Regions from separate parts of the Luteibacter mycovicinus genome, predicted to be linked through region 1. Evidence: predicted binding sites of a transcription regulator. Region 1 holds the regulator's gene; each other region holds the start of a gene.
The links. The regulator sigma-54, encoded in region 1, starts transcription at its own class of promoters, with help from an activator protein. The targets are predictions, from matches to a motif close to TGGCACGNGCNTTGC.
Positions count from the first base shown of each region.

Region 1 (9,948 bases):
CCAAGGATCCCTTCGTGCTCGCCCTTCAAGTCAATGCCACGTTCGAGGGGAGTCGTCGGCTGCCGTGCCTGGAGCGCTTCCGCACGAAGGCGAAGGCCGTAAGAGGACTTAGCGACAGGCATGGCAGTCGGCGGCTCCCTTGCGTCAGCGCGCAAGTACGAAAGCGATGGCGCAGCCGAGCCCTTAGAGTCCCCGAATGATGCGATGTCGGGTCGCGAGCAGGCTCGCTCCTGCACAGGACTGTGGCAACGCCTAGCTTTCGGCGCAGCCGTCCTGCAGCGCTTCGACTTCCTGCAAGCGCGCTTCGACATCGTCGCGGGTGTGCGCACGGAACAGGCGCGGCGCCGCACGCCGGAGCGCACGGCAGTCCAGCTGCGTCAGCCGGTCGCGGACCTGCAGCAATTGTCCCGGGTGCATGCTGAATTCCTCCAGCCCCATCGCCAGCAACAACGCGGTGAACTGCGTGTCGCCCGCGATTTCGCCGCACAGGCTCACCGGCTTCTTCGCCCGGCGGGCGCTGGCGATGACATGCGCGATGAGGCGCAGAAACGCTGGCTGCAGCGGATCGTAGATGCCGTCGAGCGCATCGTTGTTGCGATCGGCGGCGAGCACGTACTGGGCCAGATCGTTGGTGCCGATGGCGAGGAAGTCGGCTTTTTCGAGGATCGAGGTGACGCCGATGGCGGCGGCCGGCACTTCGATCATGGCACCGATATCGATGCGCTCAGGCAATTCCTGGCCGGAACGGGCGAGGTCTTCGCGTGCTTTCTTGATCAGCCGTCGCACCTCGGTCATTTCACCGAGGTGGGTGATCATCGGTACCAGGATGCGCACAGGGCCGTAACAGGCGGCACGCAGAATGGCGCGCAGCTGCACGCTGAAGATGTCGGGATAGCGCAGGGACAGACGAACGCCGCGTACGCCGAGTGCCGGGTTGTCTTCGCCGCGGATCGCGAGTCCGGCGGAGTCGGCCTTGTCGGCACCAAGGTCGAGCGTACGGATGGTGACCGGGAGGCCACCCATGCCGAGGACGACGTCCCGATAGGCGACGAACTGTTCTTCTTCCGAAGGCAGGCCGCGCTGGCGCAGGAAGAGGAATTCCGAACGGTAGAGGCCGACGCCGTCGGCGCCGCGCGAGCGGGCGAGGGTGATGTCGCCGGCAAGCTCCGCGTTAGCGTACAGGCGAACATGGGCACCGTCGCGGGTCAGCGTCGGCGCGGTTGCCAGCGCGGCGAGACGACGGCCCTCGGCGGCAGCCTGACGCTGCCATTGGCGGTAGCGGGCGAGATCCTGCGCGGTGGGATGAACGATGACTTCGCCGTGTTCGGCGTCGATCAGTACGAGGTCGTCGTCGTTGATCGTCGCCAGCGCGTCTTTCGTGCCGACCAGCATGGGCAGGTTGAAGCTGCGCGCGAGAATCGCGCTGTGCGAGTAGATGCTGCCGGCGCTGGCAATGACGCCGAGCATGCCCTGTCCCGCCATGCTGGCCATGTCCGCTGGCGCGACGGTATCGCTGACGATGATCTCGCCCACGCGGGCGGCCAGCTTGCGTTCTTCACGGCTGGACTGCTGGAGCAGAGCGGACATCACCCGGCCGATGACCTGGTCGATGTCTTCGCCGCGGCTTTTCAGGTAGGGGTCGTTCATGGCGTCGAACACCGCCGCGAGACGATCGCGCTGCATCTTGAGCGCGGCACTCGCGGTGTAGTGGCCGACGGCGACGAGCTCGTCCAGACCGCGCAGTAGCTCCTCGTCATCGAGCAGCAGACTATGCGCATCGATGAAATCGCCGACTTCGCGGGCCAGCGCCCCGTGCAGCTTGCCGCGCAGCTCACGCAACTCCGTGCGGGCGGTATCGATCGCCTTGTGCAGGCGCTCGATCTCGGGAGCGATTTCGTTGTCCTCGAGCATCCGCGTGTCGACGGCGTAGATGCTCGGCTGGACCAGACGCGCGCGACCGAGGGCCATGCCCCGGGCGGCTTGCGTGCCGGTCAGCACGTATCTCATGGGGGGCTCGTCCTGTGCGGCGGCATCATGGTTCAGGCACCCTCGTCGAATTTGCGGTCGAACAGATCGACCACGGCGTTGAGCGCGGCTTCTTCGTCTTCACCCTCGGCGCGCACGACTAGCGAGGTGCCCATGCCAGCGGCCAGCATCATGACGCCCATGATGCTCTGCGCGTTGACTTCACGGCCCTTGCTGATCAGCCATACCGTCGACCTGAACCCCGCCACCAGCTGTACGAGCTTGGCTGAAGCGCGAGCGTGCAGGCCCAGCCGGTTGGATACCACGATGTCCCGTTCAAGCATGGTCGATGAAGATCCCTCCGCGACCGCCAGCGGCCGCGATGTCGGCCAGTTCGGTCAGCGATTTTTCCGAATAGTTGAGGACACGAAGCAGCATCGGCAGGTTGAGGCCGGATACGCAACGCAGGTGGACGCCCAGTTCGGCCAGCGAGAGGCCGATATTGCACGGGGTGGCGCCGTAAAGGTCGGCGAGCACCAGGACGCCGTCACCATGGTCGAGGTCGCGCGCATGCTTCGCGGTCAGCGTGCGCATGACGTCGAGATCCGAACTGGGTGGAACCTCGACGGCATCGACTTCGAGTGGCAGCTTGGGCATGACGTGACGGGCCGCCGAAATCAGCGCCTTGCCGACGGCTTCGTGGGTCATGAGGAGGACGCCGACGCTCATCGCCCGGTTTCTCGCACTGGCATGGGCTGGGTCATGGCTCACTCTAGCTCGCGATGAAAGGTAAGTACGTTGCCGCGTTCCGAGCGGAAATGCTGGGCCAGCTTCTCGACCAGATAGACCGAACGGTGACGCCCGCCCGTGCAGCCGATCGAGACGGTGACATAGCTACGATCCTCGCCCTCGAAGCGCGGCAACCAGGTGTCGAGCCAGCGGGCGACGTCCGCATAGTACTCGCCCACGAGTGGATTCGCGTCGAGGAACTCGCGTACGGGGAGGTCGCGGCCCGAGAACGGGCGCAGCCGGGGGTCCCAGTGGGGGTTGGGCAGGCAGCGGGCGTCGAAGACGAAATCGGCGTCGGAGGGCAGGCCGCGGCGGTAGGCGAACGACTCGAAGAGCAGTGTCGTGCCATCCGAGGCAGCGGCGTACCCCGTGGCGAACAGCCGGCGCAGCTGATGGACGTTGAGGTCGCTGGAGTCGATGACCTTTTCCGCGATCGAGACCAGGGGCCGCAGCAGGCGACGTTCTTCGGCGATGGAATCGGCCAGCGACAGTTTTTCCGCCGCCAGCGGGTGACGGCGGCGGGTCTCGGAGTAGCGCTTGATCAGGACGTCGTCGCGACTGTCCAGGAAGATCAGATGGACGTGGACGCCCGCTGTGGAAAGCTCGGACAACACGTGGGGCATGCGCGAGAGATCGATGCGCCGGTTGCGCACGTCGACGCCCACGGCGATGCGACGGCGCGGTCCATGCTCGCCCTGGCTGACGGCGGCGACGAGCTGGGGAATCAGCTCGGCGGGCATGTTGTCGACGCAGTAAAACTCGAGGTCTTCCAGCGCGCGCAGAGCGACCGTCTTGCCGCCGCCGGACATGCCGGTGAGGACGACCAGATGGATGGCGCCAGGTTCGACGATGGGGCTCATGGTTTCCTCGGTCACGTCGGTCACCATGGCGGCAGGCGACGCATCTGGTGCGCCTGACGGTCGATGAAGGTCTGTGCGGGATCGATGCCCTTGCTTTTGAGCACGTGATTGCGCACGGCCGCCTCGACCAGCACCGCGAGGTTGCGGCCGGGCGCGACGGGAATGGTGATCTTGGGGACGTCCACATCCAGCACGTTACGCCGGCTGACGTCGCCGGTAAGGCGGGTCATCGCGTCGATGTCTTCACCCGAGGTCAACGGCTTGAGGTGCACGACCAGACGCAGGTATTTCGATGGCTTGACCGCCGTGTGGCCGAACATCTCGCGGATGTTGAGCACGCCCAGGCCGCGCACCTCGAGGAGGTCCTGCAGCAGCTCGGGGCAGGCACCGTCGATGACGTCTGGCGCAATGAGGGTGAATTCGGTCGCGTCGTCGGCGACCAGGCGGTGGCCGCGACTGATGAGTTCCAGCGCCAGCTCGCTTTTGCCGGAGCCCGGGTCGCCGGTGATCAGCACGCCGATGGAGAACACCTCGAGGAATACACCATGAAGCGTGACCCGGGGTGCGAGCGTGCGCGCCAGGTGGTACTGCAGATACGTGAGCAGCTCGTGCCCGCGCTTGGTGCTCTGCCACAACGGCGTGTCGGTTTCTTCCGCGACTTCGCGCAGATCGGAGGGGATCGACTGGTCTTTCGTGACGATCAGCGCGGCCGGCTGATAGGCGGCGATCTTGTGGATGACCTCCCAGCGCTGGCGCGATTCGAGGCCGTCGAGGTAGTTGAGCTCCTCCGTGCCGATGATCTGCACCTTGTTCGGGTAGATCACGTTGAGGTAACCGACCAGCGAAGGACGGCGGCTCTGCTTGGCATTGGGCTCGAGCACGCGGGCCTCGCCGCGCATGCCGGCGGCCCAGCGAAGCGCCATACGTTCGTAGACGCCGTCGAAGAGTTGTCTGGCGGTGAGCCGATCCACGCGGGTGATCCCTTTAGATAGCGAAGCCGGCGCGAGGGCGCCGGCTGGGCTATTGTGCCATCAACACGCGGGAGGAGGCCCGGCGGCGCGCGCGAGCGGCCGCCGGGCGCTCTCGTCAGTCGGTGCTGGCGACGCGCGCGTCGCGGCCTTCAGCGTTGTGATGATCCTTGAGCTTCTCTTTGTGCTTGCGAAGCTGGTCGGCGAGTTTGCCGATCATGGCGTCGATGGCGGAATAAAGCGTGTCGCCCTTGTTGTCGTCTTCCAGGCGGGCCACGCCTTCGCCATGGAGCCGGGTGCCGGCACAGTGCAGGGTGCCTCCGGCCTTGTGCTCGTTCTTATCGACGGAAAGAACCACGTCGAGGGCTTTGATATTGTCGAAAAGGCGTTCGAAGCGGCCGATTTGCTGTTCCACGCGCTCGCGCAGAGCGGGGGTGATATGGACGTGCTGGCCGCTGATCTGGATTTGCATGACGCCTCCTTCTTGCTGAGGGTGTCGCCTTATGGCGACGAGATCGGAACGGCGGGGTTGCCGCTCCTCAAGCCTGAACTGATGAGACCGTGGACCTCCGCCGGGGTTCCCCCCGATGTTTCTCAACCTGCGCGAACGCGTTCGCTGGAGCTGGGAATTCGCATCGCTTCACGGTACTTGGCCACCGTACGGCGTGCGACCTGAATTCCGCGTCGATGGAGCTCCTCGGCAAGCGCCTGGTCGGACAAGGGGCGGCGTGCGTCCTCGCCCGTGATCAGCTTGCGCAACATGGCCTGGATGGCGGTGGCGGATGCGCTGCCGCCGTCTTCGGTCGCCACGCCACTGGAAAAGAAATGCTTGAGTTCGAAGGTGCCGCGCGGCGTGTGCATGTATTTCCGGGTGGTGACCCGTGAAATCGTCGATTCGTGCATGCCGACTTCTTCGGCGACCTCACGCAACACCAGCGGATGCATGGCCTCGGGGCCGTAATCGAGGAAGGCGCTCTGGCGGCGGACAATGACTTCCGCGACCTTGGTCAGGGTTTCGGCGCGCGACTGCAGGCTTTTCAGCAACCAGCGGGCTTCCTGCAGCTGGCCTTTCATCCAGGTGGCGTCGTCGCCGCGTGCGCGGGCGATGAGGTTGCAGTAATGCTGGTTCAGGCCGAGCCGGGGCTGCGCGTCGGGGTTGAGGCTGACCGTCCAGCGCCCCGCTTCCCGCCGCGCGTACACATCAGGCGCGACATATTCGACGGGCGTGGCATCCAGCGCGGCGCCCGGGCGCGGATCGAGGCTGCGGATCAGCGCCGCGGCGCTGGCCACCTCGTTCTCGGCGGCCTTGAGCCGACGGGCGATCTTGACGCTGTCGTTTCGCGCGAGGAGCTCCAGCTCTTCAAGGACGATACGGATCGCCAGGTCGCGGAACGGTGTTTCGGTCGAAAACTGCGAGAGCTGGCAGAGCAGACAGTCGCGCAGATCGAGGCTGGCGATGCCGGTGGGATCGAACCGCTGCACGCGCTGGCGTACCGCTTCGATCTCCTCGGCACTGGCCCGCAGTTCGGCGGGCAGCGCGACTTCCACCGCCTCGACTCCGTCGCGCAGGTAACCGTCCTCGTCCAGCGCGTGGATGATCGCGGTGGCGATCGCGTGGTCGCGTGGGGAGAACTGGGAGAGATTGAGCTGCCACTCCAGGTGCTGCTGGAGGCTTTCCGGCGCGGCGTTCTGCGGCTCGAAACCGTCTTCGTCACCACCGTTGGCACGCGATGGGGCGCCGGCGTAGTCACCCGCCTCGCCGTGGAAGCGATCGTCGTCCCACTCGGGGGCGAGTTCTTCGGACGGGGTGGCGGTGGACTCGTCCTCCTTCGAGGACTTGGCCGGGAGCTCCTGGCGGGAGGGGAACTCGGCGTCGAAACCGTTCTCGTCGGCGGCGTCGCCTTCGGCATCCGCGTCGGACTCCGCATCTTCGGCAAACTCAAGCAGCGGGTTGCTCTCCGCGATCTGGCGGAGTTCCGCTTCGAGCTCCAGCTGCGACAGCTGGAGCAGCCGAATGGCCTGCTGTAGCTGCGGCGTCAGCGTGAGCTGCTGATGCAGACGAAACTGAAGTCCGGGTTTCATGCCTTCGATGCGTGAGGTGTCGAATCCATCGTAACCCCTTGCGGCCTCCACAAACCAGCGGTCGGGTCGGCTAGCTCTTCCGGCCGGATTCGCGCGTCGGTCCGGACGGCCGGTGACGCGCTCTAGATGCGGAATTCACGACCCAGATACACCTCGCGCACCTTCTCATCGGCGAGGATGTGCTGAGGAGTGCCGCGAGAAAGCACTTCGCCGTCGTTGAGGATGTATGCGCGGTCGCAGATACCGAGCGTTTCCCGGACGTTGTGATCGGTGATCAGCACCCCGATGCCGCGTTCCTTGAGGTGTCGAACGATGCGCTGGATCTCGCCCACCGAGATGGGATCGACGCCGGCGAACGGCTCATCGAGCAGCATGTAGCGCGGGCGTGCCGCCAGCGCCCGGGCGATCTCGACGCGGCGACGCTCGCCGCCGGACAGGCTGATGCCCTTCTGATCGGCGATGTGCGCGATCTTCAGTTCGTCGAGCAGGCTGTCGAGTTCGTCGTCGCGCTGCTTCTGCGTCATGCCGTCGCGCAGTTCGAGCACCGCCATGATGTTGTCCGACACGCTGAGGCGGCGGAAGACCGAGGCTTCCTGCGGCAGATATCCGATGCCGAGCTTGGCGCGCGCGTGCATGGGCAGGCCGGTGATGTCCTGCTGATCGAGCTTGATTACGCCCGCGTCGGCCTGGATCAGCCCGACCACCATGTAGAAGCAGGTCGTCTTGCCGGCGCCGTTGGGGCCGAGAAGGCCGACGACCTCACCTTCGCGGATGGAGAAGGCGAAGTCACGGACTACCTTGCGTGCGCGGAAGCGCTTCTGCAGGCCTTGGGCTGAAAGCATCGGGTCAGGGCTTCCTGGCAGGTGCGGCCGCAGCCGCCGGAGTGGGGCAGGCGCCGGCCGCCTTGGCGGGTGCGCCCGGCGTGGTGCTCTTCGGCTGGAAGGTCATGTGTACGGGTGCGGGACCGTTGCTTTCGCCCGTCATCGTGCTGTTCTGGGTGTTATAGGTGAGCTTGTCGCCATCGGCACTGCCCTTCGCCGGCTGGTTGACATGGGCACCGCCGGTCAGCACGGCAAAGTCCTTGTCGATCTTGTAGTCGATGTTGGAAGCCTTGCCGTCCATGGGCTGATCGCAGTCGTCCAGCTGATGGATGGTGGCGGGGCTGCCGTCGACGACCACCCGGTTGAGCTGGCTGTCGGCGTCGAAATAACCCGTCGCCTTGCTGCCGGTGATCTTCAGGGTGCCCTGGGTCAGGACGACGCTTCCCGTCCAGATCACCTTGCCGTTGGGCTGCTGGGAGCCATCGAACGACTTGGAGACGACGTCGGCCGGCTGGTTGCGATCGGACTGCTTGGCGGCGGCCGACAGGCTGGCCACGAGCGCCAGGCCAAGCAGCGCAAGCAGCGCGTTAGCGCTTGGGCGGCAGATACGTGGTGTGGACTGCATCGAGAAGCTCCAGGTGCTTGGTATCGAGATTGGCGCGCATGCCAACGCCGTTCATTGTAGAGGTTCCCTGGACGATACGGGCCGCTTCGGCGGTCTCCAGGTAGTTCCGCTTGGGCCACGCGGTGACCTCGGAGGTGTCGATGCTGGCCGGCGGCGTCTGCGCGAAGGCTACGCGGTCCATGTGCACCTTGCCCTGCAGCTTCAGCATGCTGCCGTCCTTGTTGACCCAGCCGTACTGCGAATGCCCCTTCCACGGCGGCACGTCGACTTCCTTGGTCGATGGCAGCACGAAATCGGGCGCATTGATGTACAGCGAATCGTCACCCTCTCGGCGCTCCAGATGTGGCGCGATGAGCGTGAAGGCCAGCTTGCCCTGTTCGTTGTAGGAGTCGAGGTCGAAGTTGGTCAGAACGTAGCCCGAGCGCGGCGGACCGACGAAGTCCTGCAGCTTCTTCTCCGGCGCGACCCAGTAGTAGAGCAGTACGCTGGCGCCCAGCGCGACCAGGAGCATGCCGGCGATACCGCCGGTACTGCGGTCCTTGAGCAGATTGAAGGCGCTCACAGCCAGCGGTCCCGTTCGGCTTCGGCCTTGCCCTGGGCGGCGAGAATCATGTCGGCGACCTCGCGGGCGGCGCCGTAGCCGCCGGACAGCCGGGTGCGCCAATGGGCGCGCTCGGCCACCCAGGGGTGGGCATTGGCCACGGCGACGGCCAGACCGGCGATACCCATGGCCGGCAGGTCCGGCAGATCGTCGCCGACAAAAGCGGCCTGGTCCGGCGTAAGGCGGAGGGCGTCGAGCAGGGCGGTCAGGCAGGCCCGTTTGTCCTTCTGGCCCTGATAGACGTGAGGAATACCCAGTTCTTCGGCGCGCAGCGACACCGGATGACTGATCCGCGCCGTGATGATCGCGACCTTGATGCCGTTTTCCTGAAGGCGTTTCAGGCCCAGACCGTCATGCACATGGAACACCTTGGTCTCGCGGCCGTCCTCGGCGTACCAGAGGCGGCCGTCCGTCAGGGTGCCATCCACGTCGAAGACGACGACGCGCACGCGGGCGGCGCGTTCGGCGATATCGGCGGGGATGTCGGTGTAGTGGGTGTAGGCCATGGGCATCGATATGGGGACGAAAAGGGCGCGCTCGAGGCGCGCCGGGACCGGGTCGTCAGACGACGCGGGCGCGGAGCAGGTCGTGGATGTTGAGCGCGCCGACCACCTGGCCGGAGGGGTCGGTGACCAGCAGCGCGTTGATCTGGTGTTTTTCCATCAGCTGGGCGGCTTCGACGGCCAGCTTGTCCGAGCCGATGGTCTTGGGGCCGCGGGTCATCAGCTGGCCGACGGTGGCGTTGCGCAGATCGACATCGTCGTCGTCGAGGGCGCGACGAAGATCGCCGTCGGTGAAGACACCCAGCAGACGTCCTTCGCCGTCCACGACGGCGGTCATGCCCAGGTGCTTGCGGGTCATCTCGACGAGGGCTTCGCTGACGGACGCTTCCACGCCGATGCGCGGCACGTCGTCACCCGTGTGCATGACATCGGCGATATGCAGCAACAGGCGGCGCCCCAGGCTGCCGGCCGGATGCGAGCGGGCGAAGTCGTCCGAGGTGAAACCACGGGCCTCGAGGAGGGCGACGGCGAGCGCGTCCCCCATGACCAGCGCCGCGGTCGTGCTGGAGGTCGGCGCCAGTCCGTGCGGACAGGCCTCCGATGGCACGTTGGCGTCGATGTTGACCTCCGCCTGACGTGCCAGCGAGGACTTCGGGTTGCCGGTGATCGCGATCAGCGGGATGCCCTGGCGTTTCACCGCCGGCAGAATGAAGAGGAGTTCGTCCGTCTCGCCG
Region 1 covers NZ_JQNL01000001.1:3,289,101-3,299,048, forward strand. The annotation lists gene ptsP (phosphoenolpyruvate--protein phosphotransferase) at 253-2,007, opposite strand; gene FA85_RS14400 (HPr family phosphocarrier protein) at 2,040-2,309, opposite strand; gene FA85_RS14405 (PTS sugar transporter subunit IIA) at 2,302-2,694, opposite strand; gene rapZ (RNase adapter RapZ) at 2,733-3,641, opposite strand; gene hprK (HPr(Ser) kinase/phosphatase) at 3,635-4,585, opposite strand; gene hpf (ribosome hibernation-promoting factor, HPF/YfiA family) at 4,701-5,054, opposite strand; gene FA85_RS14425 (RNA polymerase factor sigma-54) at 5,177-6,664, opposite strand; gene lptB (LPS export ABC transporter ATP-binding protein) at 6,787-7,506, opposite strand; gene lptA (lipopolysaccharide transport periplasmic protein LptA) at 7,511-8,110, opposite strand; gene lptC (LPS export ABC transporter periplasmic protein LptC) at 8,073-8,672, opposite strand; gene FA85_RS14445 (KdsC family phosphatase) at 8,669-9,217, opposite strand; gene FA85_RS14450 (KpsF/GutQ family sugar-phosphate isomerase) at 9,273-9,948, opposite strand, start outside.

Region 2 (9,948 bases), 1.2 Mb from region 1:
TCGCAGTTCCGTAACGCATGGGTCAACAACGGGCGCAATGCGATCGTCTCTCCGATCGAAGGCTATGCCGCCCGTCGCCAGGTGCAGGTCGGCCAGCGTATTCAGCCGGGCCAGGATCTGCTCACCGTCGTGCCGCTCGCCGACCTGTGGGTGGATGCGAACTTCAAGGAGACCCAGCTCGAGCACATCCGTATCGGCCAGCCGGTGAAGCTGACGACGGACATGTATTCGGACGTGGAATATCACGGCAAGGTCGTCGGTCTGAATGCGGGCACCGGCAGCGCTTTCTCGCTGCTGCCCGCCGAGAATGCGACCGGCAACTGGATCAAGGTGGTACAGCGTCTGCCCGTGCGCGTGGCGATCGACGCGGAGGACCTCCGCAAGCATCCGCTGCGGATCGGTCTGTCAACCGACGTGAACGTCGATACGCACGACCGCGATGGCCGTGTGCTGTCCGACACGATCCGCAGCAAGCCTCTCGCCAGCACCAACGTCTATGAGGAGGAGATGGGCGAAGCCGACCAGCGCGCCGAACAGATCATCCGCGAGAACACCGTGGATACGACGCCCAAGCCGGTCCCGGCGAAGCGCGGCGGCTGATCGATGGCTGGGCAGAACGGTAACGGCGCATCCCGGCCGCCGCTCACCGGCGGTGCGCTGGTCCTGCTCACCGCGGGCGTGGCGCTCGCCACGTTCATGGAGGTGCTCGACATCTCCATCGTCAACGTGTCGGTGCGCACCATCGCCGGCAACGTAGGCGTGAGCAGCAACGAAGGCACGATGGCGATCAGCGCCTACTCCATGGCCAGCGCGGTGATGCAACCGCTGACCGGCTGGGTGGCGCGTCGCTTCGGTGAAGTGCGGACCTTCATGGTGTCGGTGATGCTGTTCGTCGTGTTTTCCGCACTCTGCGGATTTTCCACGTCGATGCCGATGCTGATCGTGTTCCGCCTCCTGCAGGGCGCGGTGTCGGGTCCGATGGTCCCGCTTTCGCAGACGCTGCTGCTCAACAACTACCCCGTCGCGAAGCGACCTATCGCGCTGGCGCTTTGGGCAATGACCGTGGTGGTCGCGCCGGTCTTCGGCCCGATTCTCGGTGGCTGGATTACCGACAACTACCACTGGTCGTGGATCTTTTTCATCAACATCCCGGTCGGCATCTTTGCGGTCGTCGTCACCTATGCGCTGCTTCGCGACCGCGAGTCGAAAGTCACGAAGATGCCTATCGACGCGGTCGGCCTGTTCCTGCTGGCGGTCGGCGTGGGCTGCCTGCAGTTCATGCTCGACAATGGCAACGACGACGACTGGTTCAGTTCGACGACCATCGTCGTACTCGCCATCGTGTCGCTGGTCTGCATCACCTTCCTGGTCGCATGGGAGCTGATGCACAAGCATCCGGTGGTGGAGCTGCGCCTGCTGGGCCGGCGTAACTTCTTCGTGGGTGTGCTGTGCCTTTCGCTGGGCATGTTCGCCTTCTTCGGCGGTACGGTGGTCATGCCGATGTGGGTCCAGGAGGTACTCGGCTACACGGCCACCTGGGCGGGCTTCGTCGTCGCTCCCATCGGCATCCTGGCTATCGTGCTGTCGCCTATCGTCGGCGTGTTCCAGAGCAAGTTCGACCTGCGTCTGCTCAATACGATCGGCTTCGCGGTGTTCGCTGCCGCATCGTTCTATATGTCGACGCTGAGCACTAACGCGCCGTACAGCGAGCTGGCCATCCCGCGGCTCTGCATGGGTGCGGGTATCGCGCTGTTCTTCGTGCCGGTGAACCAGATCATCCTCTCGGGCATGCCCGATGAGGAGGTCGCGAGCGCATCCGGGTTGTCGAACTTCTTCCGCACGCTGGCAGGCAGCATCGCGACGGCCGTGAGCACGACGATGTACTCCCATCGCACGACGTATCACCACGCGGTGCTGTCGGAGAACGTCGTCGAGGGCAGCCGCACGACGACGGAGTACCTCGATCGCTTCCAGGCTCTTGGCGTGCAGGGCCCGACCGCCAATGCGGCGCTCAACCGCATCGTCGACATGCAGGCGGCGACGCTGGCGGTCAATGACGTGTTCTGGGTCTTCGGCCTGATCTTCGGTCTGGCGATGATCGCCATCTGGTTCGCGAAACCGCCTTTCGCGTCGGGCGGTACACCCGGACACTGAGGGTCCGGGCTGTCGCCAGCAGGCTGGCTGCTACGAGCAGGCCGGCTCCCACCACTGCCGGCGTCCCGAGGTCAGGGCTGCTGGAGATGCTCCGGTGGGAGCCAACCCTGTTGGCGATATCATGTCGCCGAAAAGTCCAGCGTTTCGGTAAGATCACCCGCCGCCGGTCCACCCGCCGCCACCATCGCATCCTCACGCATCTTCAGCCCCGGCAGCTTCTCGAGCTTGAACCGGCGCGTCAGGAAGCGGGCGATGGATCCGGTGTCATAGATCGTGTGCTCGACGTGGCCCTTCTTCGCATACGGCGACACGACCAGCGCGGGAATGCGTGTTCCCGGACCCCAGCGATCGCCCTTGGGCGGAGCCACGTGATCCCACCAGCCGCCGTTCTCGTCGAACGTGATCACCACCAGCATGTTCTTCCACTGCGGGCTCTTGCGCAGCGCATGTACGACGTTGGCGATATGACGATCGCCGGCTTCCACGTCGGAGTAGCCGGCATGCATGTTGAGGTCGCCTTGCGGCTTGTAGAACGCCACCGGCGGCAGCTTCCCAGCCGCGATGTCCGCAAGAAAATGATTCGTCGCCGCCGTCTCGCCAAGACCGCCATCGCGCAGATGCTTCTTGCGCGCTTCGGTTCCCGGAGCCAGTGTCACGAAGTAATTGAGCGGCTGGTGATGTGGCTGGAAGTTCGGCGTCTGCGGGAAGCTGGCATCGTCACCGTCGCCCTTACCGTCGAGCGCGGCCTGGAAGCCGCCGCCATACCAGGCCCAGTCGACATTCTTCGCCGAGAGTACGTCGCCGATGTGTTTATGCTTCTGCGGCACCAGCGTGTTGGCGCTGGTGGCGTCGGCAAGCAGCGGATTCTTGCGATCGACGTTGAAGCCCGGCGAATAGGGCGGACCGATGGTGTTCACCGCCCAGAAGTCCGGGGTCAGCGTATTGTGGTGCGCGAATTTGGGTTTGCCGTCCATCGCGCTCTTCGGCGATTCCTCGTCCATCTTCAGGCGATGGTCGAGCGGGTCGCCGCTTTCAGTGACCGCGATGTTGAACTGCGCGGGGCTCTTGTCGGCGTCCGGATAGAACGGCGGCTGCGCGGCGACGAGGTACTGGTGGTTGAGGAACGAACCGCCAAAGGCACCCATGAAGAAGTTGTCGCACAAGGTGAACTGCGAGGCGATATTCCACAGGCGCAGGTGAACGGGCGCGCTGGCATAGTGCCCCATGGTCAGCGCACCGTTGTCACCCCACGCGACGAAGCCGTCGTTCTTGCCGCCGTTGATCTGCAGCTGGTTGTTATAGAACGCGTGGACGAGGTCGCGCGTTACCAGACCGTGCGGCAGCGGGGTGCCGTCGCCGGTGTGGAGTGCCCACGGCGCGTTCGGCAGGCCGGTAATGTCCTTTTCGCCGATCTTGTACGTTTTATGGTCGACGACCTGCTCGTGCGGCACGAGCCCGCCCCAGATGGGTGGCAGGGTCTTCAGCGGGGTGCCGTCGCGGTCCCGCTGGATCAGACGTTCTGGCGGCACCTCGCTCAGCGGCTGCTGCAGACCGGGGAAGTCCCCGAACAGATTGTTGAAGCTGCGGTTTTCCGCGTAGATCACGACCACGTTATCGATGTGCTTTTCGAGCAACGCATCCAGTGCGGCACCGGTCGGCGCAGGGCCAGCCGCCTTCCTACCGGCCGCGGTCACCTCGCTTGCGCCACCCAGCGCGAGCATGGCGCCCGTCGTGGCCATGCCGCCCAGCAACCGGCGTCGCGCGGCGTCGGGGGTGTCGTTATCGGTTTTCTTGGTCATGGAGCGGCTCTGCGTGCGCCGGCCCGGGGAAAGGCGGCGGTGTGGGAGGGGCGAGGCCCCCGCTAGGGACCGAAGCGTAAACGATGCGGGCGGCTCGGGAAAACGCAGCGGCGTAGGAAACGATGGAGAAACGCTCGCGGACCTCGCGTCGATGATGGCGGATCGACCGGAATGGTGCGTGAGCGAGAACGATGCACCATGATGGTGCATTTGCACATCTTCCTCACGCCCGTTCTATGATGGGAGAGCTTGATTCCGGCGCCCGTCGATGGCGGACACGCTGGCATAGCGATTGCTACACGCATTCCGCCCACACCCATTTCGAGGTTTGTATGTCCGCCGCTTCCAAAGTGCTGAACCTGATCCAGGACGAGGAAATCGAGTTCGTCGACCTGCGCTTCGCCGACATGCTCGGCAAGCACCACCACGTCACGTTCCCCGCCCACGCCATCGACGAGAGCACGTTCGAAGACGGCAAGATGTTCGACGGCTCGTCGATCGCCGGCTGGAAGGGCATCAACGAGTCCGACATGGTCCTCATGCCGGATCCGGAGACCGCCCACCTCGACCCGTTCAGCGCTCACAAGCAGCTGATCGTGCACTGCGATGTGCTCGAGCCGAGCACCATGCAGGCTTATGGTCGCGACCCGCGCTCCATCGCCAAGCGCGGCGAAGCCTTCCTGAAGTCGACCGGCATCGCCGATACCGCCTTCTTCGGCCCGGAACCCGAGTTCTTCATCTTCGACTCGGTCCGCTGGCAGAACGACATGGGCCGCGTGTTCTACGAAATCGGCTCCGAAGAAGCGGCCTGGTCGTCGCGCTACAAGTACGACGGCACCAACAGCGGTCACCGTCCGGGTGTGAAGGGTGGCTATTTCCCGGTCAGCCCGGTCGACAGCCTGGGTGATCTGCGCGCGGACATGTGCAAGGTGCTCGAGTCGCTCGGCCAGGTGGTCGAAGTGCATCACCACGAAGTCGCCAACGCGGGCCAGTGCGAGATCGGCACGCGCTTCAACACCCTGGTGAAGAAGGCCGACGAACTGATGACGATGAAGTACGTCATCAAGAACGTCGCCCACCAGCAGGGCAAGACCGTGACCTTCATGCCGAAGCCGATCGTCGGCGACAACGGCTCGGGCATGCACGTGCACCAGTCGCTGTCGAAGAACGGCGAGAACCTCTTCGCGGGCGACCTCTACGGTGGCCTGTCGCAGACGGCGCTGTGGTACATCGGCGGTATCTTCAAGCACGCCAAGGCCATCAACGCGTTCGCCAACTCGACGACCAACAGCTACAAGCGTCTGGTCCCGGGCTTCGAAGCGCCGGTCATGCTCGCCTACTCGGCGCGTAACCGTTCGGCATCCTGCCGTATCCCGTACGTGTCGAGCCCGAAGGGTCGTCGTATCGAGATCCGTTTCCCGGATCCGATGCAGTCGGGCTACCTGACCTTCACCGTGCTGATGATGGCCGGCCTCGACGGCATCCTGAACAAGATCGACCCGGGTGCACCGGCCGACAAGGATCTCTACGATCTGCCGCCGGAAGAAGAGAAGAACATCCCGCAGGTCTGCGCCAGCCTCGACGAAGCGCTCGCCGCGCTCGACAAGGATCGCGACTTCCTCAAGGCCGGTGGCGTGTTCACCGACGACTTCATCGACGCGTACATCGCGCTGAAGATGCAGGAAGTGACCCGCTACCGCGCGAGCACCCACCCGCTCGAGTTCCAGATGTACTACGCGATCTGATCGCGAGAGCGACGTTCGGGTGAACGAAGGGGCGCCTCGGCGCCCCTTCTTTTGTTTCTCGTGGGCGAATGGGCGCGATTTTGCGAGCCGCCGCCGCCCCTTGATCGTGGCGAAACTGCCGTTAGGATGCCTGCAGTTCACTCACAGGCATCCGGCATGACAACCTCTCCGATTCGCGTGGCGGTCCTGGCCGCGTTTGCGTGGCTGGTCGGATGTGGCAGTGTCGCGACGGCCTCCGACATTCCCGTGTACGGCTACACGGTGGTGCGCACCTACCCGCACGATCCGAAGGCTTTTACGGAAGGGCTGTTCTACGACGGCGGTTTTCTCTACGAGAGCACGGGCGAATACATGGGCTCGGGCGTGCGCAAGGTCCGGCTCGATACCGGCGACGTCGTGCAGCATCTCGACACCCCGCCCGGATACTTCGGCGAAGGCATCATCGTCTCGGGCGACCACCTGTTGCAGCTGACCTGGCGCGATGGTGTCGGCTTCATCTACGACCGCAAGACCTTCGCGCCCGTTGGCAAGTTCAGCTATCCCGGCGAAGGCTGGGCGATGACGCGCGACGCGAAACATCTCTACATGAGCGACGGCACGCCCACCATCCGGGTTCTTGATCCGGTCACCCTGGCGCAGACGGGTCGCATCGACGTGACAGCCGATGGCGTGCCACTGCGCATGATCAATGAACTGGAGTGGGTGAAGGGGGAGATCCTCGCCAACGTCTGGCAGACCGAACGCATCGCCCGTATCGATCCGAAAACCGGGCACGTGACCGGCTGGATCGACCTCTCGGGGCTCGTCGACACGAGCCGCATGGATGACCCGGCCGATGACGTCCTCAACGGCATCGCCTACGACGCGGCCCACGATCGCCTGTTCGTGACCGGCAAGCGCTGGCCAGCGCTCTTCGAGATTCGACTGAAACCGAAACGTCCGCGCTGAGTGGCACCGCGGTAAACAGCGACCGCCTTCAAGTAAATACGATTCAGGCCGATCATATTCGCAAGATCTGAGGATATTCTTATATCCGTTGTATAGTCTTACGAATAACGCCCGGCTGTCCGCCGGGAGCCTCGGGAGGGGACCCGCTTGAAGACCATCATCCTCGGCGCGCTGGCGCTGATCGCTCCCGCCTACGCGCTCGCCGCCGACGTACCCGCCACCAGCTACGACTGGCGAAGCAACTGGCCGACCCATCACGTTTTCGCCGACGGCACGGATCTCGGCCTCACGCTGAAATACCAGTTCGACCTCGACCGCTTTTCGCACGACGAAGGCACCTACGAAGACGCGCAGACCAATCGCCGGAAGGAGTTCGGGTTCTTCGTACGGAAAAAAGGTGTCTACGACGCGACGGTCGTCTTCGACTTTCAGGCGAAGACCTGGCTGGATACGTTTTTTCGCGTGCAGAGCAAGGCGCTGCTCGGCGACGACTACGGCGCGCTACGCGTGGGTTTCATGAAAACGCCCGTCGGCTTCGAGGGCAACACCAGCACGGGAACGACGTCTTTTCTGGAATCCTCGCTGCCGATGCAGGCGGTGTACGCGAACCGACGCCTCGGTATCGACTGGGCTCTGACCCGCAAGCAGTACCTGATACAACTCGGTTACTACGACGGCGGCAACCTGCAGGGCGATCTCGACGGCCGCATGGTGGCAGGGCGCGCCGCATGGACGCCGCACAACTCGCCGGGCGACGTGTTGCACCTTGGCCTGTCCCTTTCGCGAGAGACACCTGACGGCACGACGGACGGACGCGGGCGCTACACCCCGCCGAGCATCCGTCTGCGCGCCTTGCCCGAGGCCGGCCTGATCACCCAGCGCCTCATCGATTCCGGCACGCTCAGCGTGGCCGACCATGTCGATCGCCGCGGTCTCGAAGGCCTGTGGATCGGGGGGCCGTGGTCGGTTCAGAGCGAATACCTCGACGCCCGCGTCAAGCTGGTCGACAAGCCCGCCTTCATCGCACACGGCTGGTACGCGTTCGGCAGCTGGGTGGTCACCGGCGAATCGCGCACCTATAACAGCGGCAACGTCGCCGATGTCGTTCCGAAGGGGCCCTGGGGCGCACTCGAATTCCTCGTTCGTTACAGCACGCTCGACCTCGACGACGGCCCGGTGCTGGGCGGTACCGAGCACGACTGGACGTTCGGTGCGAACTGGTACATCACGAAATACCTGAAACTCCAGGGCAACTACGTCAGGGCGACCAGTGACCGGCGCGACCTGCGCATCGACCCGCACATCGTCGAGGTGCGCGCTCAGATCATGTTCTGAGCGCGCTTTCCAGATCAGAGCCGTGCGTCATCCCACTCATACGACGCCGTGAGATCTTCGTAAGGCTCGCCGGGCACGAACGCGCACGCCGTCTCCCTGTCCGGGCCTTCGGGGAGTCGGCCCTCCAGGAGATACGCCATGGCGGCCTTCTCCACGCACGGTGTCGCGGACTGAGCCAGCAGGCCGTGCTGTGAGCTGCCCTTCGCGACGACGAGCCGACTGGAAGGGAATCGGGCGAGCATCGCGCGCGCACCGATCAGTGGCGTCGATGCATCATGCTCGGACTGGATCAGCAGGAAGGGAGCACGCGTTTCGAGCACGCCGAAGTCGGGGCTGCGCGCGACCCGCGCCGGCCAGGCCGCACAGGTCAGCTGGTCGAAAATCTGCGAGCCGTCAGCCTCGGTGTAAGTGAATGCATCGCGGTCCGCGCGGGCGCGAATCTTCTCCTGCATCGGCTCCCAGGATTCGTCGTTGCACATCACCGCGAGGTTGAGCCACTCGCCGTGACGGTCGACCAGCGAGTCATGCCGATGCGCGTTGCCGTGACGCCCCCGAACCTGGCCCGCCACGGTGCTCGCACCACGCTGGGTGAGCTCCAGCGCGGCCTGTCGTATCGCACCGTCTGTCGCGGCATCGAGGCTGAACCGGTTGGCAGCCGCCAGACTCTGCAGGCTTCGCCAGTTGCGCCAGCCGGATGCCTTGACCCACCTGTCCATCGTCATCGCGGCGGCGAGATGGGCGGGACTGATCAGCGCATCGTGCCATGCGGGCCTCAGCTCGTCGGCGAAGCCACGGATCGCGCCCTGGAGTTCGCCGGCATCGCTTACCTGCCCATAGCGCCATGGCTCGTGCAGGATGGGAGCCAGCACGCGTTTTTCGAAGGCATCCTGCTGCGCGTCATTCGTCAGCTCCATGGCGGTGCGGTAGCCGCGGTGAAACATCAGAGACGAGTCGAGCAGCATCCTGCCCATGCGCTCCGGGTACAGTGCCGCATACGTCGCACCCACCCGGCCCCCGTACGAGATCCCGTAAAAGTTCAGCGTGTCGTCGCCCAGCGAAGCGCGGACGGCGTCCATGTCCCTTACGTGCTGCTCCGTACTGAGGTAGGCGGTTTCGGCGTGCACCGAACACGCGTTGGCTTGCGCGCGCGCATCGGCGATGGCGCGCTTCCAGTTGGCGTCGTCGCGATGTGCCGGCAGGAAGTGACGTGTCGGTGCGACCGCGTCGCACTCGTAGGTCCAGCCGCCCCGGAGTCCGCGAGGAATCACCGCGATGAGATCGAAGCGTTCGACAAGTCGCCGTCGGTCGCCGTGCAACGGATCGGACGCTTCAACCGCGCCGAATGCCGCGGCCATCGACGCGACGAAGGCCGCCGGTTGCCCGCCGGGGCCACCCACATTGACGAATAGCGCTCCTTCCCGTTTGAACTGATCCTCGGCGGCGATCCTTACGACGCCGACTTCGATGGTGCGTCCATCCGGCCTGAGATGATCGAACGGCATCCGCGCCTTCCCGCAGTGCAGCCGCTCACCCAGTTCGGGCCAGGTGCCGCCGGTAAGTTCGGCCGGACAGCTGGCCCACGTGATGAACGGCACGCGCGCCAGCAGGGAAGGCGACGCGACGGCGCCGAGCAGCGCCAACGTCAGAGGTACCAGGGTTTTCATGATCGTCCTTGATCCGTCATCGGAATTCGTCGTGCGTTGCGGGCGTGGCCGGCGTCGACGCGGGCACCGGCGTGTGTGGCAGCGCGGACAGGGGATTCTCGTTGGTACCCTCGCAATACGACTCGCGCGACTCACTGTCGGGGAGGCTGCCGTCGAGGAGATACCGGGCCACCGTTCGCTCGATGCATTGCGATGTCGTGAAGTTGAACACGCCGTGCACCGATGAGCCGCGAGCCATCAGAAGCCGGGCATTGGGATAGCGGTCGAGGAGATTTCTCGAACCCTCCGCTGGCGTCGCCACGT
Region 2 covers NZ_JQNL01000001.1:2,127,116-2,137,063, reverse strand. The annotation lists gene FA85_RS09590 (HlyD/EmrA/EmrK family protein) at 1-600, shown strand, start outside; gene FA85_RS09585 (DHA2 family efflux MFS transporter permease subunit) at 604-2,154, shown strand; gene acpA (acid phosphatase) at 2,274-3,953, opposite strand; gene glnA (type I glutamate--ammonia ligase) at 4,286-5,698, shown strand; gene FA85_RS09570 (glutaminyl-peptide cyclotransferase) at 5,855-6,646, shown strand; gene FA85_RS09565 (OprO/OprP family phosphate-selective porin) at 6,794-7,981, shown strand; gene FA85_RS09560 (alpha/beta hydrolase) at 7,996-9,645, opposite strand; gene FA85_RS09555 (alpha/beta hydrolase) at 9,662-9,948, opposite strand, start outside.
Region 2: a site for sigma-54 is predicted at 4,235-4,249, ahead of glnA (type I glutamate--ammonia ligase). Genes of this name have one in related genera too.

Region 3 (9,948 bases), 2.2 Mb from region 1:
CCATGGCACTGACCATCAACACCAACATCATGTCGCTGAATGCTCAGCGTAACCTGAGCACCTCGCAGACGAAGCTCTCGTCCGCGATCGAGCGCCTGTCGTCGGGTAACCGCATCAACAGCGCGAAGGACGACGCCGCCGGCCTCGCGATCTCGACCCGCATGACCACCCAGATCAACGGCCTGAACCGCGCGGTTCAGAACGCCAACGACGGCATCTCGCTGTCGCAGACGACCGAGTCGGCCCTCGACGAAGTCACGAACAACCTTCAGCGCATCCGCGAACTGGCCGTTCAGTCGACCAACGCCTCCAACTCTTCTTCGGACCGCGCCGCGCTCGACGCCGAAGTTCAGCAGCGTCTGTCGGAAGTCACCCGTATCGCCACGCAGACCAACTTCAACGGCATGAAGGTCCTGGACGGTTCCGCCCAGAACCTCAGCTTCCAGGTCGGTGCAAACGTCGGTGAAGTCATCAACGTCAGCCTGAACCAGGGCATGAAGTCCAACCAGGTCGGTCAGCTCGCCACCGGTTCCGCCACCCCGTCCCTCGTCGCTACGGCCGCCGTTGCCGGCAGCAAGGGCACGACGGTCGCCGGTCAGGCTACGACCAACTTCGACTTCTCGACCACCGCGTCGTCGTTCACGGTCAACGGCCAGACGGTCACGCTGGACCAGAACTACACCAACGCCGCTGGCCTCGCCACCGCGATCAACAACCAGCTGTCGGCCAACGGCGCCGGCGCCTCGGTGACGCAGAACGCTGGCACGTTCACCTTCACCAACTCGGCCAACGGTGCAACCTCGCCGACCGTCGGCGGCGCAGGCGCGGCCGCGCTGTTCGGTACCACGACGTCGACGGCCGGTACGGCCGACGTCGCCGTCGGCGACGCCACGCCGATCACGCTGGCTGCGGGCGACCTGACCCTGCAGGTCGGCAGCAATGCCGCCTTCAGCGTCACCGGTACCTTCAAGACCACGCAGGACATGGCCGACGCCATCAATGCTAAGTCGGGCGAAGGCATCAACGCCTATGTCGCCACCGACGGCTCGCTGAAGTTCTCGTCGTCTTCGGCCATCACGGTCGGCGGCACCAAGGCGGCGGCGTCGGGCTTCACCGCTGGTGCGATCGCTGTATCCACCACTTCCACCCTGGCAGATTCCAGCGTGAAGACGGTCGATGGCGCCAACGACACGATCAACCGTATCGATGCCGCCCTGCAGTCGGTCTCCGACCTGCGCTCCACCCTCGGCGCGGTGCAGAACCGCTTCGAGTCCACCATCTCCAACCTGCAGAACATCTCGCAGAACCTGACCTCGTCGAAGTCGGCCATCACCGACGCCGACTTCGCTCAGGAAACGGCGAACATGTCCTCGGCTCAGATCCTGCAGCAGGCCGGCGTCTCGGTCCTCGCCCAGGCCAACCAGAGCCAGCAGATCGTCACCAAGCTCCTCCAGTAATGGTGACACCGCCATCCCAGGGCTTGCCCGGGTTGGCAGGGTAATTGCTTAGTTGTCCACGGCTGGCTCCCACTGGGGGCCAGCCGTCGACAAATTGGCGCCCCGGGCAGTGAGGCGTCTTCACGGAGAGTCTCATGGCCACCAGTAGCAGCACCGTTACGCTCGGATCCAGCTCCATCGACGTCGCATCCATCGTTACGAACCTTGTGAACAACAAGCGTGCGGCGAAGGACAGTCAGATCTCGACGGCTCAGACCAGCACCAGCACGCAGATTTCGGCGATCGGCAATTTCACCTCGTCCCTGACGAGCTTGCAGGCCGCCATCAAGTCCCTGACCGACGGCACCGCGTTCTCCACGCTGAAGACCTCGATCGGCGACTCCACCGTCCTCTCGGCGACGACGGATTCCACGGCCAAGGCCAACGTCTACAACATCGCCGTTACCCAGCTCGCTACCTCGCAGAAGACCACCTCGGGTGCGTTCGCCAGCGCGAAGACGACCGAGGTCGGCACGGGCACCCTGAGCATCGCGGTGGGTGACAAGTCCATGAGCGTCGATATCGCCTCGCCGGCGAACACGCTGCAGGACGTGCGCGACGCGATCAACAACTCAAAGTCCAATCCCGGCGTCACCGCCAGCATCGTCACCGGTACCGACGGCGCGCATCTGGTGCTGACCTCGCAGACCACCGGCGCGGCCAACGCGTTCACGGTCACCTCCAGTGGCGGCGACGGCGGCCTGGCGCAGCTGGATTTCGATCCCGCGACGGATACCCCGACCATCAAGGCGCAGGACGCCTTGTTCACGGTCGACGGCACGGCGGCCAGCAGCCCCACCAATACGACCTCGACGGCGATCGACGGCGTGACACTGTCGCTTGCCAAGACCGGCTCGAGCAGCATCACCATCAGCAACGACACCAGCTCGGTCAGCACGGCGATGCAGTCGCTGGTCACCGCCTATAACTCCTTCGTTTCGACCTACAGCACGCTGACCAAGTACGACGCGACCAACCAGCAGGTCGGCGCCCTGATCGGCGATGCCACGGTCAATTCGATCAAGAGTCAGGTCTCCCAGCTGCTGGGTTCGCAACTGACCGGCGCCACCGCCAGCCCGCGCTCGCTCAGCGACCTGGGTGTGTCTTTCCAGGTCGACGGCACGCTGAAGTTCGACACCACGAAGCTGACCTCCGCGCTGAGCTCGAACCCGAGTGGCGTGAAGGACCTGCTGAGCGGCACCAACGGTATCGCGCCGAAACTCGACAAGCTGGTCACCGGCTGGACCTCGTCCAGCGGCATCCTGACCCAGCGCACCACCAATCTGAATGCCAAGCTCAAGGACCTGGCCGATCAGCAGACCGCCTGGGACTCGACCATGACCGACTACACGAAGCGCCTGACCACGCAGTACACGGCGCTCGACACCATGATGACCAAACTCAGCAGCACCAGCAGCTACCTCACGCAGCAGTTCGACGCGCTGACCAAATCGTCCTGATCGCAGGACAGGAAACCCACATGGCACTTGGATACTCCCGCGGCGCTGGCGCCTACCAGCAGGTCCGCACCGGTGGCGGCCTCGAGCAGGCCGACTCGCACGGTCTCATCACCATGCTCATGGATGGCGGTCTGGAACGCATTCGCCTGGCGCTGGCGTGCATGGCTACGGGCAACGTCGCGGGCAAGGGCGAGGCCATTTCGAAGACGATCGAAATCGTCGGCGGTCTCCAGTCGGGCCTCAATCACGACGTGGCCACGCCGCTGGTTTCCCAGCTGGACGCCCTGTACGACTATATGAGCCGCCGTCTCGTACACGCCAATCTGCATAACGACGCCGAAGCCCTCGAAGAAGTCGCGCGCCTGCTCGGGCAGATCCGCGACAGCTGGGTGGCCATCCCGGTCGAGGCTCGTCAGCTCGCCGGAGCAGGCGCATGAACGACACCCTCTGGTGCGACCTCCCGCGCGTCCTCGACCTGACCGAGTCCATGCATGCGGCCGCCAGCGAAGGTCGCTGGGATGAGCTCACCGAACTCGAAGCCCAGCGCGAGCCTGTCCTGCGGCAGGGCAGCATGCGTCCGGCCCCCGAAACGCTCGAGTCGCTGAAGTCCATCATGTTGCTGGATGGCCTGATCAAGGACCTCGTCTCGGCCGCTCGCGACGAGACCGCGGCGCAGTGGGACACGTCCCGTCGGGTTCGCCGCGCCGTCGCCGCGTATAATTCGTTCTGATCGACACATCCTTTGGCGGGGACGGACGGATGACTGACGAAGCGTGGAAGGCATTCTCCGATCGCGTAGCCTGGGATTCCCGGTTTCACGCCACCTGCGAGATCACCGAGCGTCCCGATCCGGCCGGCCTGGCCTTGATCAACGACCGCAACACCAACGTCCTGGTCGCCGTGTCCGCCCTCATGGACCGGCGCAGCGACACTGGCGAGGACGACAGCCCCCTGACCCAGGAAGTGGCCCGTCTGGACGCCAAGCTCAACGTCCTGATGGAGATCGTCAACCGGCTCCTTCTGCCTCAGTCCGTCCTGCCACCCCGCATTCCGGTCCGCGTGAACGCCGCCGGCGCCGCCTTGCCATGGGACGGCCTGCCCGCCGTGGGCACCCCGGTGATGCTGAAGCTGCATTTCGACGTGTGCCGGGCCCTCCCGCTGGAGCTGCCGGGCGTTCGCCTCGCCGGTCCCACGGACGGCAAGGGCTTCATCGCCTTCGAGGGCCTGACGGAGTCCGTCCGCGACGGTATCGAGCGACTGGTGTTCCGCCAGCACCGCCGCCAGGTCGCCGAAGCACGAGCCCACGCACGGCCTCAGGACGGCTCGGGCGAGTGAAGTGACCTTTTACGTCACGTGACGTAGGAACGTCGCGTGGCGTCCTGCGTCACATTCGTGACGCGTGTTGTCAGGGCTGACACCAAGGGGCGCCCTCACGCCGTCATCACTTGCCGAAAAGGTTTTCCTCACACCTCCGCAAGCCCCGTACTTACGTGAATGTCGGCCTTGTGGCGCCAGAATTCCGGCGTTGGCACGCTCCTTGATTGATACCTTGCAACGAAGGCGACGGGATTCCATCGCGAACCCGCTCACGGGCCTTCGATCACACGCAACGTGAGGTATCTCAGGATGAAGTCTTCCAACTTTCTCGTCGTCGAATCCGACGCATCGCGCGCTGAAACCGTCGCTTCCGCGCTGGCTTTCCTGGGTTACCGTCCCGTGCTCGCTCATCGCATGCAGGCTGCGGACGCCGCCGAAGGCTGGCGCGCCGCTTATGTCGGTACGGTGGAAGACGAAGCCGAACTCGAAGGCTATCTGGCCGCCCTGGGTCGCCACGGCCGCAACCTGCCGCTCCTGGTCTCGGCCGATTCCCCGGTCGCCAGCGCGCTGATCGCCGGCGACGACGCGCAGAGCCTCAACGTCGAGCTGATCGACATGCCGCTCCGCTACGAGCGTCTGTCCGAGGCCCTGCGCACCCTGCAGTCGCGCATGCAGCCGGTTCAGAACCACCTGCGCTTCGTCGGCCAGTCCGGTCCCATGCAGCGCGTCAACGCGCTGATCCGCCAGGTGGCGCCGTTCGATTCGAGCGTCCTCGTGCTGGGTGAGTCCGGCAGCGGTAAGGAGCTGGTCGCCCGCACCATTCACGACTGCTCGCCGCGTCGCGACAAGCCGTTCGTCGCGATCAACTGCGGCGCCATTCCGGCGGAACTGCTCGAAAGCGAACTGTTCGGTCACGAGAAGGGCGCGTTCACCGGCGCGATCAGCACCCGCAAGGGTCGTTTCGAAATGGCCGAGGGCGGCACGCTGTTCCTCGACGAAATCGGCGACATGAGCCTGCCGATGCAGGTGAAGCTGTTGCGCGTCCTGCAGGAGCGCGTTTTCGAGCGCGTCGGCGGTAACCGCCCGCAGCGCTGCGACGTGCGCATCATCGCCGCGACCCATCGCGACCTCGAAGGTGCCATCGAGCGCGGCGGTTTCCGCGAAGACCTGTTCTATCGCCTGAGCGTGTTCCCGCTGGAAATGCCGGCCCTGCGCCAGCGCCTCGAAGACCTGCCGGCCCTGATCGCCGAGTTCAACCAGCGCCTGCTGCAGCGTGGTCTGACCTCGGTGCGCTTCGCGCCGAGCGCCATGACCGCCCTGTGCCGTCACCCGTGGCCGGGCAACGTGCGTGAGCTGTCCAATCTGGTCGAGCGTATGGCCATCCTCATGCCGCAGGGCGAGGTCCGTGCGGCCGACCTGCCGGAAAAGTACCGGGGCGCACTTCCGATCGAGGAAGTGTCGGGTGCGGCACTCATCGCGATGATGGAAGCCGAGCCGGAGCCGGTGGTCGAGACCTTCGGTTTCTCCAACGACAGCGATCCGGCGGTGCTGCCGCTCGGTGGCCTCGACCTGAAGGACCACCTGGCGGGTATCGAGATCGGCCTGATCCGTCAGGCGCTGAACTCGGCCAACGGTGTCGTCGCCCATGCGGCCAAGCTGCTGCGCGTCCAGCGCACCACGCTGGTCGAGAAGCTGCGCAAGTACGGCCTGTCGGAAACCGTGCAGGCCGGTTGAGTCGCGTCGGTTTGGCACACCTCGTGCATCGGGTGTCGGTAAGCCGATAACGCGTTGGAAAACCGTCATGACCACGATCGATGTGAACAGCCTGCTGCTCCAGATGCGCCGCATCAGCGCGCAGACCGAGATGCCCGCGATCCGGGGTGTCGGCGAAACGGGGCAGGCGGCGAAAGGTTCCTTCGGTGACGTGCTCAAACAGTCGATCGACGGTGTCGCGCAGTCGCAGGCCAAGGCATCGCAGATGGCGTCGGCATTCGAGCGCGGGGACCCGGGTATCGATCTGGCGCAAGTGATGATTCAGGGCCAGAAGGCGGATCTCTCCTTCCGTGCCATGACCGAAGTGCGCAACAAGATGGTCGATGCGTACAAAGAAATCATGAACATGTCGATCTGATCGCGTTGATCCGATCCGGCATGAGCAACCTCACAGGATTCGAGTTTTCCCCATGGCAGATAACGGCGTCGCCACCACGGATAGCAGCACGGCCTCGCGCATGGACTCTTTGAAGTCCCTGTCGCAGACGCCGGCCGCCCGTCAGCTCTTCATGCTTGCCGGTATCGCGGGTGCGGTGGCGATCGGTATCGCCGCGGTCATGTGGTCGCGCGCACCGAACTACGGCCTGCTGTATGGCGGCCTCGAGCAGAAGGACGCCGCCGCGGTCACGCAGGCGCTGCAGGCCGGCAATACCCCTTACACGCTCAGCACGGACGGCAGTTCCATCTTCGTCCCGGCCGCCGACGTCGCCGGCGTGCGCCTCAAGCTGGCGGGCCAGGGTCTTCCGCAGGGCAGTGCCGCCGCCGCGCTGCCGCAGGCCGATTCGCCGTTCGGCATGAGCGATATGGCTGAGCGCTCGCGCTACCAGTCGCTGCTCGAAACGGACCTCTCCAACACCATCGCGGGTCTGCAGTCGGTACGTGGCGCGCGGGTGCACCTCGCGCTGCCGAAGCCTTCCGCCTTCGTGCGCGACAACAAGCCGGCTTCGGCGTCGGTGGTCGTGTCGCTTTATCCCGGTCGCCAGCTGGATCAGGGCCAGGTCGCCGCCATCGTTCATCTCGTGGCTGCCAGCGTGCCGGACCTCGATACGCGCCAGGTGTCGGTGATCGATCAGACCGGCAACCTGCTCACCGTCAGCGACCCGGACAGCGCCTCCGCGATCGGCGACAGCCGCCTTCGCCTGTCCAATCGCATCGAAGCCACCTACACGCAGCGCGTCGAAGACCTGCTCACGCCGCTCGTCGGTGCGGGTAAGGTGCGTGCCCAGGTCTTCGCCGACCTGGACTTCTCGCAGACGGAGAAGGCCAGCGAGGTGTTCAATCACGAGAACCCGGCGCTGCGCAGCGAACAGACCAGCAGCGACACGCGTACCGAGCCGAACGGCAACGCCGGTGTGCCCGGTGCGCTGAGCAACCAGCCGCCGAACACCGGTGGTAACCCGACGGCGGCCAACCCGGCCGCCGGTAACGGCAAGCCCGCCGCCGGCCAGAACGCCAGCACGCAGACCGCCGCCACGCCGACGCAGCAGTCGCAGAACGCGACGCGCAACTACGAACTCGATCGCACCGTCAGCCATGTCACGGACCCCGCCGGCAAGGTGGCGCGTCTGTCGGTGGCCGTGGTCGTGGACAACAAGCAGGTGCCGGACAAAGACGGCAAGATGAAGAGCGTGTCGTTCACGCCGGAAGAGCTGACCCGCCTGACCGAACTGACCAAGAACGCGGTGGGCTTCAGCGCGGACCGGGGCGACAGCGTCAGTGTCATCAACGAGCCGTTCCGTGCCGCCGTCGCCGAGGAAGAGCCGCAGGGCATGCCGTTCTACGAGCGTCCCGGCATGCTCGACCTGATCAAGCAGGGGCTGGGCGTGATGATCGCGCTGATCGTCGGCTTCTTCGTCCTGCGCCCGATTCTCAAGGGGCTGCTCAAGCCCGCGCCGATCGCCATGAACAACGTCGCGCTCGCCGGTCCGATGCCTTCGGTGTCGGTCATGGTGGACGACGACGACATGTCGCCGGATCGTGTCAGCACGTCCTCGCCGCAGCTGGGCTCGCCCGCGCTGCTGGCTTACGAACAGAAGGTGGGTCTCGCCAAGCGTATGGCCGCCGAAAATCCGAAGCAGATCGCGCAGGTCGTGAAGAGCTGGGTATCCGACGATGGCAGCTGAGTCGAAAGAGGCCCTGACGGGCGCACAAAAAGCGGCGATCCTGCTTCTCACCCTGGGTGAAGAAGACGCCGCGTCCATCCTCAAACACCTCGGCGCGCGCGACGTGCAGGCCGTGGGCTCGGCGATGGCCGCGCTGAAGAACGTCAGCAAGGAGCAGGTCGAGCTGGTGCTCACCAAGCTTCAGGAAGACGTCGGTCAGCATACGTCGATCGGCGTGGGCACCGAGGAATACATCCGCCGCATCCTCGTCAACGCACTGGGTGAGAACAAGGCCGGCGGTCTCATCGACCGCATCCTGCTCGGTCGCAGCAGCAAGGGTCTCGAATCGCTGAAGTGGATGGAAAGCCGTGCCATCGCCGAGATGATCGGGCAGGAACATCCGCAGATCATCGCGCTGGTGATGGCGCATCTCGAGTCCGATCAGGCCGCCGAAGTCATCGGCTACCTGCCAGGCCGTACGCGCAGCGACGTGGTGATGCGTATCGCCACACTCGACGGTGTGCAGCCGCACGCGCTCAACGAACTCGACGAAATCATGGAACGCCAGTTCTCAGGCAATTCCAACAAGCTGAAGTCGGCGACCGTCGGTGGCCTCAAGGCGGCCGCGGATATCCTCAACGCGATGGAAACCTCGCGTGAGGCCGAACTCATGGCGTCGATCCGCGGCATCGATTCGGGCCTGGGTGAGCGCATCGAAGAACTGATGTTCGTCTTCGACGACCTCGCCGACCTCGACGATCGCAGCATGCAGACGCTGCTGCGCGAAGTACCTTCGGCGCGCCTCATCACGGCCCTCAAGGGTGCCGAGGTGGCCATTCGCGAGAAGATCTTCGCCAACATGTCCAAGCGTGCGGCCGACATGCTGCGCGACGACCTCGAGGTCAAGGGTCCGGTCCGTCTCTCCGAGGTGGATGCGGCACAGAAGGAAGTGCTGGCTACCGCGCGCCGCCTGGCTGACGCGGGCCAGATCAATCTCGCCGGTGGCGGGGAAGAGTTCGTCTGATGAGCCTTACCTCGATCCTCGCTCGCGAGCGCGTCGACCAGTTCGAACGCTGGGAGCTGCCCGTCGTGGGTGGTCCCGAGCCGCGCGAGGTCGTCGAGCAGGAGGACGATGGTCCGCACCGGCCGACCGTGGCCGAGATCGAAGCGATCGAGCGCCAGGCTCGCGAAGAGGGTTTCCATGCCGGCCTGAGCGAAGGTCGTGCGATGGCGAAGCGCGAACTGGATGCACAGGTCGCGCGTCTCGACGCCTTGTTCGCCGCCGTGGAGCGCCCGTTCGCGGATCTCGACGCCGACGTGGCCGGTGATCTCGCCGTGCTCGCCACCGTCATCGCCGAGCGCGTGCTGGGATATGAGATCGCGACGCGCCCCGAAAAGATCGTCGACGTGGTTCGTCAGGCCGTCGACGTGCTGCCGGCTGGCAGCCGTCAGCTGAAGATTCACCTCAACCCGGCGGATGCGGCGATCGTGCGTGAGCACCGGTCGTCGGTCGATCACGAGGGTTCGATCGTCGACGACGCCGCGCTCGAGCGCGGTGACGTGCGCCTGGAGAGCGAGCACTCGCGCCTGGACGCGCGCCTCCGGACGCGACTGGCCGCGGTGATCGACAGCGTGCTGGAAGGCCGTGTCGAAGAGGCGGAAGCCGATGCGCTGGACGAACCGGCATGAACGCCGAATCGCATACCGCCGGACGCGTCGCGCACTGGCGTCAATCGCTGGCGGCGCAGCGCGCAAGCGCCGAGGGCGTCAGCCCGATGCAGGCCGAAGGCAAGCTTCGCC
Region 3 covers NZ_JQNL01000001.1:1,133,791-1,143,738, reverse strand. The annotation lists gene FA85_RS05180 (flagellin N-terminal helical domain-containing protein) at 3-1,457, shown strand; gene fliD (flagellar filament capping protein FliD) at 1,592-2,956, shown strand; gene fliS (flagellar export chaperone FliS) at 2,977-3,393, shown strand; gene FA85_RS05165 (flagellar protein FliT) at 3,390-3,686, shown strand; gene FA85_RS05160 (PilZ domain-containing protein) at 3,716-4,291, shown strand; gene FA85_RS05155 (sigma-54 dependent transcriptional regulator) at 4,583-6,007, shown strand; gene fliE (flagellar hook-basal body complex protein FliE) at 6,075-6,404, shown strand; gene fliF (flagellar basal-body MS-ring/collar protein FliF) at 6,457-8,169, shown strand; gene fliG (flagellar motor switch protein FliG) at 8,183-9,172, shown strand; gene FA85_RS05135 (FliH/SctL family protein) at 9,172-9,837, shown strand; gene fliI (flagellar protein export ATPase FliI) at 9,834-9,948, shown strand, end outside.
Region 3: a site for sigma-54 is predicted at 1,491-1,505, ahead of fliD (flagellar filament capping protein FliD). Genes of this name have one in related genera too.